DNA from 3 places in the Pectobacterium sp. A5351 genome. Region 3 is predicted to be linked to each of the others. Evidence: predicted binding sites of a transcription regulator. Region 3 holds the regulator's gene; each other region holds the start of a gene.

Region 1 (5,678 bases), 2.0 Mb from region 3:
GAAAACCAGCAAAGAGCGTTACCCCCATTCCGTAATGGCCGAAGTCCAGTTCCCCAAGATAAGAGAAACCGAAATAGACGGCGACAACGGCGATCGAAATGGAGGCAAAAAACTCCAGTACGCCCGAGGAAAGAAACGCCATGCGCAGCACTTCCATCGTGCGGCTACGGAAATCTTCGGAAGCGTGGCGGATTTGTTCGGTTTCAGCCTGGCCACGATGAAACAGGCGTAGCGTCTCCATTCCGCGCAGGCGATCGAGGAAATGTCCGCTCAGGCGTGCCAGCGCCAGAAAATTGCGTCGGTTGGCATCCGCCGCGCCCATGCCGACCAGCGCCATAAAAAGCGGGATGAGCGGGGCAGTCAAAAACAGAATCAAGCCAGCAGCCCAGTTGAGCGGGAAGATCGTGATTAAGATAAGTAACGGAATCAGCGCGGCAAGATACATTTGTGGCAGGTAGCGGGCGTAATAATCCTGCATATCATCAACCTGCTCAAGAATCATCGTTGCCCAACTACCGGCGGGTTTGCCCTGTACCCAGGCAGGACCAAGCTGTTGCAATCGGTCCAGTACCAGCTTACGAATTTGCTGTCGAACCGCTTGTCCGCACAGAAAACCGACGTGCTCGCGTAACACACTGTTGAGCGCACGCAGAATGAAGGTCGCGATTAGTAGAAAAAACGGGGAGAGCAGGGATTCTCGGGGGGCATGCTCAATGATCAGGGCATGAAGCAGCGTAGCTAATAGCCAGGCTTGTGCCACGATTAACGCGCCGCTCAGGAATCCAAGCAGCAGTGAAATCCGTAGCCAACGTTGCGCCAGCTTACTCTGCTGTTTCAGCCAGGCGGTCAGTTCTTGCTGTCTGGTTTTTTTCATCAGGCACCAGTTCGTTATATTGCAGAAATGGACTTAACAGAAAATAACTCTTATGTAACTGTTAGTTAACAAAATTATCTTCTATCAGGCAGAATGATGCCATGTTACCGCGACGAGGACGCGCTGCAAACGAAAAGGAGAGGGGAAATGGGTGAGACGATCAATTTTTGTGTTGCGTGAGGTAAAGCAGAGGGAAGAAAACGGAACGGCTGTCGCCGCCCCGTTCTTAACAGCGAATTACTTGCTGACGGTCAATCCGTCCAGGTAACGTTCTGCATCCAGTGCCGCCATACAGCCGGTACCCGCGGAGGTAATGGCCTGACGGTAAATGTGGTCCATGACGTCGCCTGCGGCAAAAACGCCAGGAATGCTGGTTTGTGTCGCGTTGCCGTGAATACCGGATTGCACTTTAATGTAGCCGTTTTCCAGCTCCAGTTGACCGCCAAATACGGCCGTGTTCGGGCTGTGGCCGATGGCGATAAACACGCCAGCCAGTTCCAGCTCTTCCGCTGCATCGCTTTGCGTATCGCGGATACGAACTCCGGTTACACCCATATCATCGCCCAGCACTTCGTCCAGCGTGCGGTTAGTATGCAGGATGATGTTGCCATTTTTGACTTTGTCCATCAGGCGGTCGATCAGAATCTTCTCTGAACGGAACGTCTCGCGGCGGTGGATTAAATGCACTTCCGCAGCGATGTTAGACAGGTACAGCGCTTCTTCGACGGCGGTATTCCCGCCACCCACCACGGCAACTTTCTGATTACGGTAGAAGAACCCGTCACAGGTTGCACAGGCGGAAACGCCCTTGCCTTTAAATGCGTCTTCAGATGGCAGACCAAGGTAGCGAGCCGATGCGCCGGTGGCGATGATCAGCGCGTCACAGGTGTATTCGTCGCTATCACCGAATAAACGGAAGGGACGGTTCTGCAAATCAACACGTTCAATATGATCGAAGATTACTTCGGTATTGAACTTGGTTGCATGCGCGTGCATGCGTTCCATTAACAGTGGGCCTGTTAAATCATCGGCGTCGCCCGGCCAGTTTTCGACTTCGGTCGTGGTCGTCAACTGACCGCCTTTTTCCATACCAGTAATTAATACTGGCTGTAAGTTCGCTCGTGCAGCATAAACTGCGGCGGTATAGCCAGCCGGGCCTGAACCCAGAATCAATAACTTGTGATGTTTAACGGTACCCATGCTTTCCTCATTTCATGACGGCGGATAATGTTCATATTAACGGCCTCTACGACAAATTCGCTGCCTTATTACGAACAGTCTCTGCCACGGACAATGAGAATGATTGTAAGGAAATTACAGGAGTAAAAAAAGTATGCAGAAAAGTTGCTGGCTATTTGTTTAATCGTTAATGACGATGGTGACGACAAATAGCTGAAAAATCAGCCACATTCATAAGTAAAATGATTGAAGTCACCTTGGCGAATGGCTCTGGCTTATCCAATCTGGCAGTTTCTTCTGATTTTCGTTGTTTTGCTTTGACAATCGGCTGTGCATTTGCGAAAACATCTGGGTAAGAGGAAATTTTTTGTATGTGAACAGTTAAAAGCTCGGCTTTTTATTCGTTTTTGCGCAGGTAGTCGGCCTTTGGGGCACGGATATGACGTGATGGTCTTTTTCGCGGGTGAGCAATACGTGGGGCGAGAACGAGAAGTTGATGACTGTTGATATACAAAATAGGCAGCGTGTCTTCTTTAAGGGTAGCTCTGATACATGAGGTCTATCGGGGTAAGCGGGTGCAGGGAAAAGTGAAGAGAGACAATAATAATGGTAGACACTAAAAAACGGCCAGGAAAAGATCTCGATCGTATTGATCGTAACATCCTGAACGAATTGCAAAAAGATGGGCGTATTTCCAATGTCGAGCTGTCCAAACGTGTTGGGCTGTCGCCAACACCTTGTCTGGAACGCGTGCGTCGTCTGGAAAGACAGGGGTTCATTAACGGCTACACAGCGCTGCTAAACCCGCATTATCTGGATGCGTCACTGCTGGTTTTTGTTGAAATAACGCTAAACCGCGGCGCGCCTGATGTGTTTGAACAGTTTAATGCTGCGGTGCAGAAGCTGGAAGAAATTCAGGAATGTCATCTGGTTTCTGGTGATTTTGACTACCTGTTGAAAACGCGCGTGCCGGATATGTCTGCTTACCGTAAGCTCCTGGGTGAAACGCTGCTGCGTTTGCCGGGCGTAAACGACACCCGTACTTATGTGGTGATGGAAGAAGTGAAGCAAAGCAACCGTCTGGTTATTAAGACGCGATAAACGTGTGGGTGCAAAACCCGATAAATTCAGCTACACTCCTGTGAATTTATACAGTCCCAGCGCCGGGTTTTCTCGGCGCTTTGTCATAAACCTTACAGGCCCCTGGAGAGACTCTTGAGCCAGGAATATACAGAAGATAAAGACGTTACCCTGAAAAAACTCAGTGGAACACGTCGCTTGCTTGAAGCGATTTTAATCGTTGTGGCACTTTTGGCGGTTTATCTCAGTGTCGCACTACTCAGTTTCAGCCCCTCCGATCCCAGTTGGTCACAGACGGCATGGCACGAACCGATTCACAACCTTGGTGGTGTAGCAGGCGCATGGCTGGCGGATACGCTGTTCTTTATTTTTGGTGTGCTGGCCTATGCCATTCCGCCGATTATGTTATCCCTGTGCTGGGCTGCTTTCCGCCAGCGTGATAACCACCAGTCTATCGACTACTTTACCTTTTCACTTCGCCTGATTGGGACATTGGCGCTGATCCTGACCTCGTGTGGTCTGGCTGCGTTGAATATTGACGATCTCTACTATTTTGCTTCCGGTGGTGTGTTGGGAAGCCTGTTGAGCAGCTCAATGATCCCGCGTTTTAACAGCATGGGCGCGACGTTGATTCTGCTGTGCGTGTGGGGCGCTGGGTTAACGCTGTTTACCGGTTGGTCATGGTTAACGATCGCTGAAAAAATTGGTGCCGGTGTCTTGGGCTGCCTGACATTTATGTCAAACCGTTCACGTCGCGATGAAGACTACCGCGAAGAAAACGACCGTGAAGAAGATGAACGCAACGTGCTTAACTTGCGCCACGATGAAGCGGCGGACGAGGCGGTAACGCAACCGCGCGATGACGATGATGTGCTGTTTTCTGCGCCTTCTGTGGCTGATGCAGCAAACGACATTGCGGCAGACAATAAGATGGAAGCATCACTATCCTCTTCAGCCGAAAATGCGTCGACCACTACACCAGCGAGCTTCTCCGCAGAAGCGTCAACATTCCCTGAACTGGCCGCGTCTGATTCTGCGTTGCCTGATGCATCGTCTGCTATTGTGCCACCTGTTGCCCCATCAACGATCGATAAGACATCATCGCTGAATCCGCCGCTGTATTCGTTTGAAATCCCTGAAACGCCAGCAGCGATGCCAGAGATTGCGACGTCGCCTGAACTTCATAGCAGTGCGTATGCACCTTACGGGAATAGTTACGGAGAGAGTGCCGTACCGCCGATCGTAACAGCACCAGTGGTTCAGCCCTTTGCTGAAGCGCCATTGCCTACACGTGATGCAGATTTCAACGCGAACAATACCTTTATGCCGGCGTTCAGCGCCGATGAGGATGACAACCCGCAGATTAAACGCGGCGTTGGACCGGAACTGCCGCGCCCTAATCCGGTGCGTATTCCTACTCGTCGCGAATTGGCGTCATACGGAATCAAACTGCCGTCGCAGCGGCTGGCCGAAGAGCAAGCAAGGCTACAGGCGCAGAATAAGAGTGCGGAAACGGAATTGACGAACGACATCTATCAGGAAGAAACACCTGATGAGATTGCCCGTCAGGAAGTCGCGCTACAGCAGGAGTACCTGAATCAGCAGCGCGAGCGTTACGGTGAGGAATATCCGTCACAGGAAGAGGATGAAGACGCGCTTCTGCAAGCGCAGCTCGCCAGGGATTTCGCTGCACAGCAACAGTCCCGCTATGATGCTAATGCACCACAGTACGATGAGGAGAGGCCTGCTCCGACAGCATCGCCTGCGGTCAGTGAACCTGTTCAGCCGACGCCTGTGGCATCGCATAACGCTTTTTCATTCTCGCCGTTTAGCGCGGAGAATAATCGTGAACCTGAGCCGCCTGCGTTTAGTGAGCCGACGTATACACAGCCGTCTTATCGTGCCGAACCCGATCTTCCACCGATGCACGCTGGTGAGGATAACGACGACGCTGATGAGCGTAACCCGTTGACGTTTGGTCAGCCAGCGCAACCAACGCCAGCGCCTGTTGAGGTCGCGAAACAGGAAACTGTGGCAGCACCAACGCATCATCCGGCAATGGATGGCTTGATTCACCCGTTCCTGATGCGCAATGAACAACCGCTGCAGAAGCCAACTACGCCGCTGCCAACGTTGGATTTGTTGACTCCGCCACCGGCCAGCGAAGCGCCTGTTGATAATTTCGCGTTGGAACAGACGGCGCGACTGATCGAAGCGCGTTTGGCTGATTTCCGGGTAAAAGCAGATGTGGTCGATCATTCTCCAGGCCCGGTGATCACGCGGTTTGAATTGGATCTGGCGCCGGGTGTTAAAGCGGCGCGTATCTCGAATCTGTCGCGCGATTTGGCGCGTTCTCTGTCAGTCGTCGCGGTGCGTATTGTTGAGGTCATTCCGGGCAAACCGTATGTCGGGCTGGAATTGCCGAACGCGCATCGTCAGACGGTTTATCTGCGCGAAGTATTGGACTGCGATCAGTTCCGGGATAATCCATCACCGCTGTCGATTGTGCTGGGTAAAGATATTGCAGGCGAGCCTGTCGTTGCCG
Region 2 (5,678 bases), 1.3 Mb from region 3:
CTGTACCACTACCCTGTCAACATGTTCGTTGCTGGCTTCATTGGTTCACCAGAAATGAACATCAAGCCATGCAAACTGGTCGAGAAAGACGGTCAGGTTGGCGTTGTTGTGGGTAATAACGCGCTGGTGTTAAGTGCTGAAAAACAAGATAAAGTCCGCAGCTATATCGGACAAGACGTATTCTTCGGCGTTCGCCCAGACTATGTTTCCGTGTCAGATACGCCATTTGAAGGCAGCCACTCACAGGGTGAGCTGGTTCGCGTAGAAAACATGGGTCACGAATTCTTTATGTACATTAAAGTCGATGGCTTTGAATTAACCAGCCGCATTCCTTATGACGAAGGTCGGCTGATTATCGAGAAGGGACTGCATCGTCCGGTATATTTCCAGTTCGACATGGAAAAATGCCATATTTTTGATGCAAAAACAGAAAAAAATATCTCTCTTTAACAGGAGTAGTAACCGATGAAAAAAGCGATCCTACACACGTTAATAGCTTCATCTCTGGCGTTAGTGGCAATGCCGTCTTTGGCCGCTGATAATGTGGAATTGAGAATGTCATGGTGGGGCGGCAACAGCCGTCACCAACAGACGCTCAAGGCTATTGAAGAGTTCCATAAGCAGCATCCGAACATCACCGTGAAAGCGGAATACACTGGCTGGGATGGTCACCTGTCTCGTCTGACAACACAGATCGCCGGTAATACCGAGCCAGACGTGATGCAGACCAACTGGAACTGGCTGCCAATTTTCTCTAAAAACGGCGATGGTTTTTACGATCTGAACAAAGTGAAAGATTCTCTGGATCTGACCCAGTTCGAAACCAAAGAGCTGCAAAACACCACGGTCAACGGCAAACTGAACGGTATTCCAATTTCCGTTACTGCTCGCGTGTTCTATTTCAACACCGAAAGCTGGAAAAAAGCCGGTCTGGAATATCCGAAAACGTGGGACGAGCTGCTGAACGCCGGTAAAGTGTTCAAAGAAAAACTGGGCGACCAATACTACCCTATCGTATTGGAACATCAGGATTCTCTGGCGCTGCTGAACTCTTATATGGTTCAGAAGTACAACATTCCAGCGATTGATGTAAAAGCTCAAAAATTCGCCTACAGCGATGCGCAATGGGCTGAATTCTTTGGCATGTACAAAAAACTGATCGACAGCCATGTCATGCCTGATGCGAAGTACTATGCCTCTTTCGGCAAGAGCAACATGTATGAAATGAAGCCATGGATCACAGGCGAATGGTCTGGTACTTACATGTGGAACTCCACCATTACCAAATACTCTGACAACCTGCAACCACCAGCAAAACTGGAATTGGGTAGCTACCCAATGCTGCCAGGTGCGAAAGATGCCGGCTTGTTCTTCAAACCTGCACAGATGCTGTCTATCGGTAAATCGACTAAGTATCCTAAAGAGTCTGCTCAGTTGATCAACTTCCTGCTGAACAGCAAAGAAGGTGCTCAGGCTCTGGGTCTGGAACGTGGTGTTCCATTGAGTAAAGCGGCTGTTGCTCAGCTGACTGCTGATGGTGTCATCAAAGACGATGCTCCAGCAGTTGCCGGGTTGAAACTGGCGCTGTCTCTGCCACATGACGTTGCCGTTTCTCCATATTTCGACGATCCGCAAATCGTTTCTCTGTTTGGTGATACCATCCAGTCTATCGATTACGGCCAGAAATCTGTGGAAGACGCAGCGAAATACTTCCAGCGTCAATCTGAGCGTATTCTGAAACGCGCAATGAAATAATGTAATACCCGATTTACCCTGTAATTCATCCCTGCCGTACTGACGGCAGGGATTTTTCATTTAAATTAAAACAACCGCTATATTCAATTCGATCTCCCTCACAATTTGAAACCCCATTTTACTTTTTGTTACTCAAGACGATCTCGATCACAGAACGCAGCTTAATAATAAATAAAATAGAACTTGTCCCAAAAAGCATAATGCGCGTTTTTATTAAGCAATATCCTAACCAATAGGGAATATAACAATGAAATTTAAATTACTCGCTCTGGCTGTTACGTCATTAATTAGTGTAAATGCAATGGCTGTGACAATTGATTATCGTCATGAAATGCAAGACACTGCCAAAAACGACCATAAAGACCGTATTTCAATGTCTCACCGTTTTGCTAATGGATTCGGACTTTCAGTCGAAGCAAAATGGAAAAATGGCGAACCAAACAATAATACGGTTGGAAACCGCATAACCCCAAATAAACCGTACCATGAGACGGTTAGTAATGGCACTGAAGTGGTTGCCAGCTATGTTTACAACTTCAATAAAACCTTTTCTCTGGAACCAGGTTTCTCTTTAGATTCAAGCTCTACCTCTAACAACTACCGCCCTTATTTACGCGGTAAAGTCAATATCACTGACGATCTGTCTACTTCATTACGCTATCGCCCATATTACAAACGCAACAGTGGCAGCATTGGTGGCAGAAACACTTCAGAAAACGGATATAACTTAACCGCCGTTGTTAGCTATAAATTCCTGAAAGACTTCCAGGTTGATTACGAACTGGATTATAAGAAAGTAAATAGAGCTTTCGCCTATCAATACGACAATGAAACATACAATTTCGACCATGATGTGAAATTGTCCTATAAACTGGATAAAAACTGGAAACCTTATATGGCAGTCGGTAACGTTGCAGAATCTGGCGGCACCACTGACCACCGTCAAACTCGTTACCGTGTTGGTGTGCAATACAGCTTCTAATAACGGCCTTATTATTTAAATAAGCGTTATGAGTTAGCAAAAGGGATGTTAGTGTTAATGGATTCACCTGTTTTATTTTTATCATTAACATCTCTTTATTATGTCCGTCGTAGGTTTAGCAAGTTAGTTACGTTTCATTGTTACATGTAGTGTCGTTAGCTGCGGTTTAGCTACATGCGTTTTAGCTGTTGGAATGGCTGTGTCTGATTTACCCTCTTCGTGTATGAATGTTATTTCTTTATTAAAATTTGCGGTTCAGGGTGGTCATTTTTTCTCCGATGTGATGGCTACCCTATTTTTTTACCATCGCCCAACGATTTCCCCCCTCCTTCCCTTTGTCAGGTGATCTATCATGATTGTTCGTTCTCTGCTTGTCGGGGCCATTATGATGTCTGTAAATGGATTCAGTTACGCCCAACCTGTTTTTCCTATCTGGCCACACGGCGAAGCGCCGGGTGCCTCTTCTTCAACGGCACAGCCGCAACTGGTCGAACGAAGCAAAGATCCCTCTCTTCCCGATCGGGCAGCAACCGGTATTCGCAGCCCCGAAATTACCGTTTATCCAGCAGAGAAGCCTAATGGCATGGCATTGCTCATTACGCCCGGCGGATCTTACCAGCGCGTGGTGTTGGATAAGGAAGGCAGCGATCTGGCCCCTTTCTTTAATCAGCAGGGATACACGCTTTTTGTGATGACCTACCGTATGCCCGGTGAAGGCCATAAAGAAGGCGCTGATGCTCCATTGGCCGATGCACAGCGTGCTATAAGAACCCTGAGAGCCAACGCTGAGAAATGGCACATTAACCCACAGCGCATCGGTATTATGGGGTTTTCCGCAGGTGGTCATGTTGCTGCCAGCCTCGGAACCCGATTTGCGCAGTCCGTTTACCCCGCGACCGATGCCATTGATAGCGTAAGTGCACGTCCTGATTTCATGGTGCTGATGTACCCCGTGATTTCGATGCAGGCGGATATTGCGCATGCAGGCTCGCGCAAACAGTTAATCGGCGAACAGCCGACGGAAGCGCAGGTGCTACGTTACTCTCCAGAGAAACAGGTTACCGCACAAACGCCCCCTACATTTCTGGTGCATGCGGTTGATGACCCTTCGGTATCGGTTGATAACAGTCTGGTAATGTTCAGCGCACTGCGGGCAAAACAAATTCCGGTTGAAATGCATCTCTTTGAGAAAGGTAAACACGGTTTCGGCCTGCGCGGTACCAAAGGGCTGCCTGCCGCTGCCTGGCCTCAACTGCTGGACAACTGGCTACGTGTTTTACCGGTAAACAACGAACAGCCGAAAGCCGCGCCATAAAAGGCGTCACACACCCTAGCCGAAATAAATCGTTACGCCGTCACCGCTTCCGCAGGCAGGAATAATCTCTTATACTGTATAAAATAACAGTTTTATTTGAGACGTTTCATGACTGCGGAAGGACACCTGCTGTTTTCTGTTGCCTGCGCGATTCTGGCTAAAAAAGTTGAGCTATCGCCAGCGCTGGCTACCGGAGACTGGTGGCACATTATTCCCGGAGCACTCCTTACCGCGCTACTGCCCGATATCGATCACCCCAAATCCGTCCTCGGGCAGCGCCTGAAGTGGCTTTCTTCGCCTATTGCCCGCCTCTTTGGTCATCGTGGATTTACCCACAGCCTCCTTGCCATCGCCGCCGGTATTTTCTTTATCCAGACGCGCCTACCGCCAGATTGGCCGATCCCGACGGATGCCTACCATGCCATGATCGTCGGTTATCTGAGCCACATCCTTGCCGATATGCTGACCCCCTCCGGCGTTCCCCTGCTTTGGCCCTGCCGCTGGCGTTTCCGTTTACCGCTCTTAAACAGCCAAAAAGGCAATCAACTGGAACGCTTCCTGTGTATTGCCTGTATCGGTTTTTCACTGTATCAGCCGCAGAAGAATTTGAATTGCTGCACCTACGAGCAGTCATTTCGTTTTTTGCAGTCGACGCAAACGTACCTCTTGCAATACGTGAAATAACGGCGTTACTTACCGTCAGACATATCTCTATAACATGATGGCAAAAGACCTGTTATCCTGTGCGCGTTTGTTATTTTTTATCGCAAAAAATCACACTGCCTCCACCGACTTACGCTGCTGCGCTGGGTTGCGGGCAATGTGGCGCGATTCACTGATAGGGAGCAAAGCCGGATGAATTTTCCGCTACTCATAAATATTCTGCTATTTGTCGTATTACTACTCGGGCTTGGTTACGCCAGCCGTAACGCCTCCTGGAGTCTGGCAAAGAAAGTGTTGCTGGGTTTGGTTGTCGGGGTGTTATTTGGCCTGGCGCTGCATCTGATTTATGGCGGCGACAACCCGATCATTAAGCAATCCATCTCATGGTTTAATATCGTCGGTAATGGCTATGTGCAGCTGTTACAGATGATCGTCATGCCGCTGGTCTTTATCTCCATCCTGAATTCCGTTGCCAAGCTGCATAATGCGTCGTCATTAGGGAAAATCAGTCTATTAACCCTTTCCACCCTATTGCTCACCACGCTGATTTCTGCGCTGGTCGGCGTCTTTGTGACTAACCTGTTTGGCCTGACGGCTACCGGGCTGGTGCAAGGGGCGCAGGAAACCGCGCGATTAACGGCGATTGAAAACAACTATGCGGGTAAAGTTGCAGACCTTAACGTGCCTCAGCTTATCCTGTCATTCATTCCTAAAAACCCGTTTGCTGAGCTGACCGGCGCAAACCCGACATCCATCATCAGCATCGTCGTCTTCGCGGCGTTTCTGGGCGTTGCGGCTCTGCAACTGCTGAAAGATGACGCGGTGAAAGGCGAACGTGTGTTAACCGCCATTGACACGCTGCAATCCTGGGTGATGAAACTCGTTCGTCTGGTGATGAAATTGACCCCTTACGGCGTCATGGCGTTAATGACCAAAATGGTCGCCAGTTCTAACCTGCAAGAC
Region 3 (5,678 bases):
GGCCTGTAAGCTGAACATCAGAGACAAAAAAGCAGCGATTTCTCGCTGCTTTTTTATGGCAGAACATCTACTGTGTTTGTAATGCTAAACACATCTGCGGTTTGATTGCGGCATATCGTCCGCCATTTTCCAGCCTGACTACGCCTGCGTTGTCTCTTCTACTGCCTGACTATCGGCTTCCATTTCAGTAGATGAGCTGGCGCTTTCAATGGTCAAACGCACTTCCGGGGTGATCAGATCGCCGAGAATGTTGTAGATCGCCACGATATCGCCTTGTGCCGCTTCCGCGCTGTCGGTGATATACCCTTCTGTTCGTAAGGTCGCGACCAGCGTTGAGAACACCGCTTTATCAAAGAACTCTGGAGCGTTGATACCGTGCAGGACGGACAGGCGTTGTGCCATATTCCGGCTCTCTTTCTCCAGCGTTCCACGGTTGATTTCTGGATTTGCACATAGCAACGACAGCGTAATCGCATAGCGTTGCAGCGTTTCACGTACGCCTGCTGACAGCAATTGCAACGTACGGATGCGTGGCGGATTGATAGCCAGTTCGCCGTCGCGGCTGCATAGTAATTGCTGTTGAATCAGCTCGTTAGCCAACGTTTCCAGTACGCCCGGTAACTGCTCTTTGGAATAATGCAGGAACAGTTCAGATTGCAGCAGCGGATAAATCAGCGCGATCTGTCGTACGACTTCGGCAAGCGTAATCCGGCGATGATGGATGACGATGCTGGCGATCAGCGACGGTAAGACCAACAGATGCTGGATGTTATTGCGATAGTACGTCATCAGAACGGCCTGCTCGCGCGGCAGAATGATGATATCGCCAATGCTGTCCTTCTCGACTTCGAACTTGTTCATGCTCAACGCATGTTCCAACAGTTCATCCGCTGTCTTTTTCGGAACCGTAATATCTTTGTGGTAAGGAACCTGGCGCAGCAGTTGCAGATAGCAATCCAATTGTTCTTGCATTTGTTCACGTGTCAGTGAACGTTGGCGTGATGCCAATAAGGCCGTAGAACACAGGTTCATCGCGTTTGCTGCCGCAGAGTTATTGATGCGTACCATGATATCCATAGAGATATCCTGCACCGTCGGCGTTAACCAGCTTGGACGCTGTGCTTCGATAGGGTCAATCGCATCACGCCATTGTGGAACATGCTGGTTCAGATAGGTGGTCAGCGGGAGCGGTTCACCGAAGTTCACATAACCCTGACCCAGATTACGCAGTTTGCGCAAACCGCGCACCATCTGCATAAAGCCTTCTTTTTCCTTCACCGCGCCGCGCAGCTCTTTCGCATAGGTGCCGACTTCCATCACATGCTCGTAACCGACATAAATCGGCACCAGCGTGATAGGGCGCGTACCGCCTCTGAGCATGGCCTGAATGGTCATAGCCAGCGTACCGGTTTTGGGCTCCAACAGACGACCGGTGCGCGAACGTCCACCTTCCATGAAGTATTCCACCGAATAGCCGCGGGCAAACAGTTCACCCAGATACTCACGGAAAATCGTGGAGTACAGCTTGTTGCCCTTGAAGGTACGGCGAATGAAGAAAGCGCCAAGACGGCGGAAGATCGGCCCCGCTGGCCAGAAATTCAGATTGATGCCCGCGGCGATGTGCGGCGGTACTAAGCCCTGATGGTACAGAACGTAGGACAGCAGCAGATAGTCCATATGGCTGCGGTGACAGGGCACATAGACGATACCGTGACCATCCTGTGCCAACTGGCGAACGCGTTCGGCGTTATGGACGTTGATCCCTTGATAAAGGCGGTTCCACGTCCAGCTTAAGACGCGATCTGACAGACGCACGGCTTCGTAGGAGAAGTCGGCGGCGATTTCTTCCATCAGCGCAATCGCGTTCTGCTGCGCTTTCTCAGTAGAAATCTTCTTACTGCGCGCCTCATCGTCCACGGCTTTCTTGATCGCTTTGGAATCCAGCAGCTTATTAAACAGTTCCTGACGTACCGGCAAACGCGGGCCAACTGCCGCCAAACGCTGGCGGGAGAAGTGCATACGCGCGACACGTGCCAGTTTGTGGGCTATGGTTTTGTCTGTGCCATGCTCGGTTGCCATATAGCGCAGCGACACCGGGCTAGAGAAACGGACAAAGCTGTCTCGTCCTAACCACAGGACGGCGAAGAATTTCTCAATGCCGTTGAGCAGCCGCAGGTGCGGTGTGGCCTGAGAATGGCCTTCCCGACCCGGAGAACGTCCAAACATCACGGAAACCGGCACCATCTGTACGTCTAAATCTGGATTGGCACGATGCAAGTCCAGATAGTCGTGGAACAGCTTGACGGATTTCTGCTTGGGAACGTAATAGCGGAAGACGCGCGGCCCGTCATTAATAAAGACGTGGCTAGGAAGTTCGACGCCATTGAATTCGAACGATAGCGAAGGATCGGGTAGCCCCAATGCCAGGCATTTCGCACGTAGCGTCAAGAGATCCGCCTGAGAGTTATAAGGCAGAACATAGAGTATAGGACGTGAGGGATCTAACCCCAGCTCGACCACGGGATCTGCGGGAATAACTTTGCTTTTAACCAGCAGTTTCAGTGGGAGATTCAATAATTTATAGTAAATTTTACGCCAACCTGACATAACAACTTGGAGCCTCTTGTTAGCAATGCGCCGCAAGGATACCAGAAACTGCGCCGGAGATCTGTGGTGATGAGACAACATGAGCGCGTTAAAATGCGAACTATTTTACGTAAAGAATGGAGGATAAATGAATAAAGCAACGGGGATGACCCGGATTATTAAGGCGACCGGTTATTCCCTTAAGGGGCTAAAGCAGGCGTGGCATCATGAGGCAGCGTTTCGTCAGGAAACCATACTGACAATTGTCGGCGTGATTATCGCGTGTTTGCTGCCGGTTACGCTGGTTGAAAAACTGCTGCTGATCGGGTCTGCCGTATTGATTATGCTTTTTGAGTTGGCTAACAGTGCGATTGAAGCGGTTGTCGATCGTATTGGCCCTGAGCATCACGAATTATCCGGAAGGGCAAAAGATATCGGCTCGGCGGCTGTTTTTGTTGCCATCGCGTTAGCGGCTGTCGTGTGGGGCAGCATCCTCTGGCAACATTTTGCCTGACGGTACGCATAAATGAATAAAAGTCAGAGGCTTTGCCGATATCTCCATTCCCAATTGTGGCTTACCTGTATATACTCACAGCAAGACTGTATAAACAACCAGGGGGCGGAATGAAAGTATTAACAGCAAGGCAGCAGCAGGTTTATGACCTGATCCGCGATCATATTGCGCAAACCGGAATGCCGCCAACGCGGGCGGAAATTGCTCAACAACTAGGGTTTCGCTCTCCCAATGCAGCTGAAGAACATCTGAAAGCGCTGGCCCGTAAAGGTGTGATTGAAATTGTATCGGGCGCGTCTCGTGGTATTCGTCTGCTGATGGAAGAAGAGACAGGTATTCCTCTGGTTGGTCGTGTGGCCGCAGGTGAACCGCTGCTGGCGCAGGAACATATCGAATGTCGCTATCAGGTTGACCCTGCGATGTTCAAACCCAGCGCTGATTTTTTGCTGCGGGTGAGCGGTATGTCGATGAAAGATATCGGTATTATGGATGGTGATCTACTGGCCGTGCATAAAACAGAAGATGTCCGCAATGGTCAGATTGTCGTCGCACGTATTGATGATGAAGTGACGGTGAAGCGCCTGAAAAAGCAGGGTAATACGGTGTATCTTCTCGCGGAAAACGAAGAGTTTTCCCCTATTGTGGTCGACCTGCGTGAGCAAAGTTTTTCGATAGAAGGCTTAGCGGTTGGCGTCATTCGTAACAGCGACTGGAGCTAACGGTTCACAGAGATGCACTACTCGTCTATCTGAGTCAGTGCATCACCCTCTTTGTGTTAATCGCTTCATGGGCTAGTCACTTTATGTGTGGGTTGCCCCGCGTGTTAATCTGCTATGTGTATATATTTCGTTACATTTAGCGTGTGTTTTTTGCGATTCCCCTTACCACCTGTTTTTTCACTGCTTTTGCGGTGATTTTCTCTTTCTTAACACCTTATCCAGCTACAGATTCCTTGTTTCCAATTTTAAGTGAAGTATTCAGCTATAATTTTTATCAAGGTAAGCATTTTAATCTTTTTTTTGGTCGTTTGGTGATTGATCATCAGCCATCACATTTAGGTTAGCCCGGCAATCAAGGGAGACAGTGGCGAAGAACGCTGTGATGGTTCACACCATGATGACGCTGCTTACTGCATAGACCGATTTATCTGACACTGACGCCTGCGTCTGTAGTCATGATTTATTTATGCGCAATACACCTAAGGTACGGAGATTCTTATGAATAAAGACCAAGCCAGCGGTAACTGGAAACAGTTTAAAGGTAAAGCAAAAGAGCAATGGGGCAAATTAACGGATGACGACCTGACGGTCATCGAAGGTAAACGTGGCCAACTGGTAGGGAGAATTCAGGAGCGTTACGGGTACGCAAAAGAAGCGGCAGAGAAAGAAGTGAAGCACTGGGAAACGCACCACAAATATCATTGGTAGTGAATGTGATGCTTCTCCGTAGAAAAGGACGATGGCCCTCAGGGCTATCGTTTTTTTGTGCTGAGAAAACCCCTGTCATGCGGGAGCTTCCATCAATGAGCATTAACGCTTTTTAATCGGAACCGTATGGTCGTGATCGCAATGATCCGGCTGCTTGCACGATGCCACTTCCTGACAGCCGCCACACAGCCCGTGAGCTTCCACTACGCTGTGACGTAGCGTAAATCCTGACTGCTGTGCCAGGCTACGTAGTGTTTCTTCCACACCTTCGGTTTGACGTTCCGTGACCTGCCCGCAGCGATCGCAGATGAACAGGGCTGACGTATGGCTGTGGTCTTCGATATGGTGGCACAGCACGTAGCTGTTGTTTGACTCAACTCGATGAATGAAGCCTTGTTCCAGCAGAAAATCCAGTGCGCGATAGACGGTCGGCGGTTTGGCCTGAGGTTCGGACACTCGCAGCAGATCCAGCAGGTCATAAGCGCTGATAGCGCCGGACTGCTGCGCCATTAGACGTAAAACCTCTAACCGCTGCGGCGTGAGACGCACAGCGCGCTGCTGACAAATCTGTTCAGCCTGGGCAAGAAGTTTGTCCTGTTTGGTTGAATCCATTGTCATATCACCCTGACGCATTGAGGAACAAGACGGATATCTTACCACGACTGAAGAAAAACGCCGAACTGGCGGCGTTTTTCTGCGAAAACAACGAACAGGGGGACTACACGACCAGATCGATGAGCAACGCCCGCAACGGTGTTTCTGCTTGTAGCGTCAACGCTGTTTCTTCCTTAATAAAGGCGCCGTCGCCGCAGTGTAGTGTTTCACTGTTCTGATTGCCTTTTACCGCCATTGAACCGTGGATCAGTTGGAGGTATGCCTGATTGCCCTGTAGCGCGATTGTGCTTTGCTCATTCTGCTGGAGATCGACATGATGGATCCAAACCTGCTGGCGCAGTTGCAGACTGGTCTGTTCACCTTCTGGCGAGGCAAGCAGAGTATGGCTTGATGAATCTAATTCCATACGCTGTAACGGACTGTTCTCTCGGGTCTGGCAGGCGTTAAGCCACAATTGCAGACGCGTCAGTGGCTTACTGGCGTTGGTATTATGTTCGCTATAGCTGACGTTCGGCTGAGTCGCGAGCAACAGAACA

The links. Region 3 encodes LexA, which represses DNA repair genes until DNA is damaged. Its sites were predicted from a motif close to TNCTGTATGTACATACAGNA; they were not measured.
Region 1: the regulator LexA is predicted to act here: its motif matches at 3,191-3,210, upstream of O1Q74_RS11840 (DNA translocase FtsK 4TM domain-containing protein).
Region 2: the regulator LexA is predicted to act here: its motif matches at 4,125-4,144, upstream of O1Q74_RS08785 (metal-dependent hydrolase).

Annotation. Positions count from the first base shown of each region.
Region 1 is NZ_CP116477.1:2,528,805-2,534,482, reverse strand. Features, by position in the region: gene cydD (heme ABC transporter permease/ATP-binding protein CydD) at 1-874, opposite strand, end outside; gene trxB (thioredoxin-disulfide reductase) at 1,112-2,074, opposite strand; gene lrp (leucine-responsive transcriptional regulator Lrp) at 2,660-3,154, shown strand; gene O1Q74_RS11840 (DNA translocase FtsK 4TM domain-containing protein) at 3,269-5,678, shown strand, end outside.
Region 2 is NZ_CP116477.1:1,846,027-1,851,704, reverse strand. Features, by position in the region: gene O1Q74_RS08805 (ABC transporter ATP-binding protein) at 1-450, shown strand, start outside; gene O1Q74_RS08800 (ABC transporter substrate-binding protein) at 466-1,755, shown strand; gene O1Q74_RS08795 (oligogalacturonate-specific porin KdgM family protein) at 2,003-2,737, shown strand; gene paeX (pectin acetylesterase PaeX) at 3,090-4,052, shown strand; gene O1Q74_RS08785 (metal-dependent hydrolase) at 4,161-4,736, shown strand; gene O1Q74_RS08780 (L-cystine transporter) at 4,908-5,678, shown strand, end outside.
Region 3 is NZ_CP116477.1:551,006-556,683, forward strand. Features, by position in the region: gene ubiA (4-hydroxybenzoate octaprenyltransferase) at 1-9, shown strand, start outside; gene plsB (glycerol-3-phosphate 1-O-acyltransferase PlsB) at 139-2,607, opposite strand; gene O1Q74_RS02555 (diacylglycerol kinase) at 2,735-3,100, shown strand; gene lexA (transcriptional repressor LexA) at 3,211-3,819, shown strand; gene O1Q74_RS02565 (CsbD family protein) at 4,318-4,527, shown strand; gene zur (zinc uptake transcriptional repressor Zur) at 4,630-5,139, opposite strand; gene O1Q74_RS02575 (pirin family protein) at 5,246-5,678, opposite strand, start outside.